Regions from separate parts of the Pseudarthrobacter sp. NIBRBAC000502770 genome, predicted to be linked through region 2. Evidence: riboswitches for the same ligand, from Rfam matches in the RefSeq annotation. Region 2 holds a riboswitch; the other holds the start of a gene.

Region 1 (2,448 bases), 430 kb from region 2:
GCGGCCGGCGATCAGCCACTCCGGGGTGGGCGCGAATGCCGTGGCGGCGGACAGCCCTGCGAAGCCCAGGCTGCCGACGACCAGCAGCCGCCGCCGCCCAATCCGGTCGCCGAGGCTTCCCATTGATACCAGCAGCCCTGCCAGGACCAGTGGATAGGCGTCCACGATCCACAGCAGCTGCAGGCCCGTCGGTTCCAGGGCGCGGGCGATGGCGGGCAGGGCGAAGGTCAGGGCGGTATTGTCCACTGCCACCAGCAGCACGGGAAACATCAGCAGCCCCAACGCGAGCCAATCCCGCCACGGTGGCCGCATGGCGGAGCTGTCCCTTTGTAAGGAGGCCGGGCGAATGGAGGTCGTCATGTAATAACTGTACCGTCTGGACGGTATAGTTTGAAACCGAAGCATTCCTTCTTCCCTGCCGGTGGAGGGCATGATGGAAGGCATGCCCCGAAAGCCTGTAGCCCGTGATGCGGTCCTTGACGCCTTCGAGTCCCTGCTGATCGAAGTGGGGGAGCGCGCTGCAACCCTCGACGCCGTAGCCCGTAAGGCCGGGGTGTCCAAAGGTGGCCTCCTCTACCACTTTCCCAACAAGGAAGCGCTCATCGCCGTGCTGCTGGACCGCCTTGAGGGGTTGGCCAAGGCGGATGCCGACGCGATGGCTTCGGCCAGCGAAGGTGCCGCCGCGTATTTCATCCGTTCCTCTGTCTGGGCGGATACTCCTCTGGACCGGGTCATTGTGGCCGCCACGCGGCTTGCCGAGGTGGCGCATGAGGAGACCCGCCGCCGGTTCGCCGCCATCCAGCAGCGGTGGCTGGACGAGATTGCTGCGGATGTGGGGCCCGGCCTGGCCAGGGCTGTCCTGTATATGGGTGACGGTTTGTACTTCAATGCCATGCTTTCCGTGGGCCCTGCGCCGGAAGGCGGAGCAGCCGCTGACGTGGAGGAACTCCTGGCCGCGTTGGAACGGCTCCGCAGGTAGTTTTCCATTTGCCGGAGGGCTTCTGGCGTAGGACAATGGAGAGTTGTGAGGGCTGTCACCGGCCGTCATGATCCAACAAATGAATAGCCTTTGATCTGCGGCGGGAGAGTTCTGCCGGAAGTACAGGCAGGCGCCGTAGGAGCAAATCCTCCCCAGGAATCTCGCAGGCCCCTGTACCGCCGCGGCGAGGCACCTCTGGAAAGCAGCAGGCAGTTGTCCGGCCTCCCTTGGGGGAAGCGGAACGGCTGTTGTGCTCACCGACGGTGCAAGCGGTTCCTGCGCAGGCAGGCGACGCGGAAACTCTCAGGTCCAATACAGAGCGGGGAGGGACCCGAATAGCTGTGGCGTACCCTGCGCCGCCTGAATAAATGGAGTTCCTTCGTGTCGGTTACCCCAGCCTCCACCACCTTCGTAGACCGCCACATTGGCGCACGCCGCCAGGACGACGTCGACACCATGCTCAAAGCCGTGGGCTACGGCACGGTCGATTCCCTGGTGGACACCGCCGTGCCCAAGGTCATCCGCCAGGACACGGCCCTCCGCCTGCAGGATGCCCTCAGTGAGGTTGAGGTGCTTGCTGAATTGCGCCGGCTGGCCGCCAAGAACAAGACCGCGGTCCAGATGATTGGCCAGGGCTACTACGACACCATCACCCCTGCCGTGATCCGCCGGAACATCCTCGAGGCCCCGGCCTGGTACACCGCCTACACCCCGTACCAGCCCGAAATTTCCCAGGGCCGGCTTGAGGCACTCCTGAACTTCCAGACCATGGTCCAGGACCTGGTGGGCCTGCCCATCGCCAACGCCTCCCTGCTCGATGAAGCCACCGCCGTGGCCGAAGCGGTGCTGCTCATGCGCCGCGCCAACAAGACCAAAGACGCCCACGACGGCAAGACCGTCCTGGACATTGACGTGCTGCCGCAGACCATTGCCATCGTCAAGGGCCGCGCCGAGGCGCTCGGCTTCGAGGTTGAGGTTGCCGACCTGTCCAAGGGCCTCCCTGAAGGTGCGATCAACGGGATCGTGCTCCAGCAGCCCGGCGCCTCAGGCCGGGTCTGGGATCAGTCCGCCACCATTGCGGCGGCGAAGGACCGCGGTGCGCTGGTTACCGTGGCCGCGGACCTGCTGGCCCTGACCCTGATAACGCCTCCGGGCGAGCAGGGCGCCGACATCGCCGTCGGCTCCACGCAGCGTTTCGGGGTGCCGCTGTTCTTCGGCGGGCCGCACGCCGCCTACATGGCCGTCCGCAAGGGCCTGGAGCGTTCGTTGCCCGGCCGCCTGGTGGGCGTGTCCAAGGACGACGCAGGGATGCCCGCGTACCGCCTCGCGCTGCAGACGCGCGAGCAGCACATCCGCCGCGAAAAGGCCACGTCCAACATCTGCACCGCGCAGGCCCTTCTGGCCATCGTCTCCTCCACGTACGCCGTCTACCACGGCCCCGACGGGCTGAAGGCGATCGCGGAAACCGC
Region 2 (2,448 bases):
GGGCCAGCAGGGTGTCCGGCTGGGTGGTGAGGGTCCAGATCACGAAAGCGAAGAAGGCGAAGACCACCCAGACCATGGCAACACCGCCGGGCATCTTGAACTTCGATGCTTCATGCAGGTGCGGCCGGCGGCGGCGGAAGGCGATGTAGCTGGCCAGGATGATCGACCAGACAAAGACGAAGCAGACAGCTGAGACGGTGGTAACCATGTCGAAGGCCTTGCCCACGTCCTGGCCGGCATACATGAGGACGACGCCGGACAGCAGCAGCACGCAGGAGAGGAACAGTGCGTTCTGGGGCACCTTCCGCCGGGACAGTTTGCCAAAGACGTCGGGAGCGTCGCCTTCCTGGGCAAGGCCGAAGACCATGCGGGAGGTCGAGTAGATGCCGGAGTTCGCGGAGGACATCGCGGAGCTAAGCACCACGAGGTTGACGATGGTGGCTGCGGCGCCCAGGCCTGCCAGGGAGAACATGGCGATGAAGGGGCTGTGGCCGGCCCTGAACTCGGTCCAGGGGGTGACTGCCATCAGGATGATGAGGGCGCCTACGTAGAAGAGGAGCACGCGGATGGGGATGGAGTTGATGGCCTTGGGCAGGTTCCGCTCCGGGTTCTTGGCCTCGGCGGCGGTGGTGCCCACCAGTTCGATTCCCACGAAGGCGAAGACGGCGATCTGGAAGCCCGCCACGAAGCCCATGAACTCGTTCGGGAAGAATCCGCCGTGGCTCCACAGGTTGGTGAAGGTGGCAGGACCGGCGTCGGACTGGAAACCGGTGAAGATCATGAACAGGCCAACGATGATCAGCGCAGCAATGGCAATGATCTTGATGAGCGCGAACCAGAACTCCGTCTCGCCAAAGGCCTTGACGGTGGTGAGGTTCAGCAGGAGAAGGATGGCTACGGTGGCCAGGCCGGGGATCCACAGGGGCACCCCGGGCCACAGTTCCCGGGAGTAGCCGGCGATGGCGATGACATCGGCGATGCCGGTGATGACCCAGCAGAACCAGTAGGTCCAGCCCGTAAAGAAGCCGGCCCACGGGCCCAGCAGGTCTGCGGCGAAATCGCTGAAGGACTTGTAGTTGAGGTTGCTGAGCAGCAGTTCACCCATGGCACGCATGACGAAGAACAGCATGAAACCGATGATCATGTATACGAAGATCACCGAGGGGCCGGCTGCCGAGATGGTCTTGCCGGAACCCATGAACAGGCCAGTGCCGATTGCGCCGCCGATGGCGATCAGTTGGATGTGGCGGTTGCTGAGCTGCCGCTCCAGGTGCGGGGCTCCGCCGCCGGGGGACGTCGGGGAATGGGTCGTCATTGAGGAACTCCATCGTTCGAGCGGCACCCGGGGTGTCGCAAAGATTGGATTTCCTCCCCGCTCTGTCTTGGACCTGAGAGTTTCCACTCGCCGGGATGGCGTGCTTGCACCGTCGGTGAGCCAGGACAGGGCCTGGCTGCTTTCCAGAGTTGCCTCACCGCGGCGGTACGTGGGCCTGAGAGTTTCCTGGGGAGGGTTTGCTCCTACGGCGCCTGCTGAACGTACCGGCAGGGCTCTCCCGCCGCAGGTCAAAAGCGTTGATTGGTAAATCAGTGTTCAGTTATCGGAGTGCATCCGCTGCGGGCTTTCCAGCCGCACGGCGCATTTTTGGGCCTCCGGTAATCACAGCCGGCGACGGAGCGCCCAGCGCTCTTTGGGCCAGTTCCGCTGCCCGGCCGGATCACGGGGTTCAGTGTGGTGTCCGTCACGAACAAAAGTCAAGCCCGCCATGACAGCATCTGCCTAACGGTCCCGCCTGCGTGCTTCATGACGGACCGATTTGCTCCCCGGGGCCGCCATCCTGTAACTTGTGAGCCGAATCACCCACATTTCAATAAGCCTTTCGAGCTGTGGCGGGAGAGTTCTCCCGGCCATCACCGGGCAGGCGCCGTAGGAGCAAATCCTCCCCAGGAATCTCTCAGGCCCATGTACCGTCACGGCGAGGCGACTCTGGAAAGCAGTGCTGCTCCGGCGGCACTCACCGACGGTGCAAGCAGGCCTTTGCTGGGTTTGCGGAATCTCTCAGGTCCAATACAGAGCGGGGAGGGACCCGATCCATGCCGAGCCACTCGTGGCCGGCCAATCCTGGAGTTCCTCATGACGATTCAATCCCAACCGTCTGCCTTCGCGGACCGGCACATTGGTGCGCGCCGCCAGGCTGACGTCGACACCATGCTCAAGGCCGTTGGCTACGACAGCGTTGACGGTTTGGTGGACATCGCTGTCCCCAATTCGATCCGCCAGTCCAAGCCGCTCGCGCTCAAGGGCGCCCTGAGCGAGGTTGAGGTGCTTGCGGAACTGCGCAGGCTCGCCGCCAAGAACAAGACCGCTGTCCAGATGATCGGGCAGGGCTACTACGACACCGTCACGCCTGCAGTGATCCGCCGGAACGTGCTGGAAGCCCCGGCCTGGTA

The links. Region 2 has a riboswitch for glycine ahead of cycA (D-serine/D-alanine/glycine transporter). Riboswitches for the same ligand answer to the same signal wherever they lie in the genome.
Region 1: it holds a riboswitch for glycine, as region 2 does, so the genes downstream of both, gcvP (aminomethyl-transferring glycine dehydrogenase) here and cycA (D-serine/D-alanine/glycine transporter) in region 2, are expected to answer to the same signal.

Annotation. Positions count from the first base shown of each region.
Region 1 is NZ_CP041198.1:247,261-249,708, forward strand. Features, by position in the region: gene NIBR502770_RS01540 (MFS transporter) at 1-360, opposite strand, end outside; gene NIBR502770_RS01545 (TetR/AcrR family transcriptional regulator) at 443-979, shown strand; glycine riboswitch at 1,071-1,168, shown strand; gene gcvP (aminomethyl-transferring glycine dehydrogenase) at 1,361-2,448, shown strand, end outside.
Region 2 is NZ_CP041198.1:4,224,073-4,226,520, reverse strand. Features, by position in the region: gene cycA (D-serine/D-alanine/glycine transporter) at 1-1,315, opposite strand, end outside; glycine riboswitch at 1,469-1,566, opposite strand; glycine riboswitch at 1,879-1,978, shown strand; gene gcvP (aminomethyl-transferring glycine dehydrogenase) at 2,132-2,448, shown strand, end outside.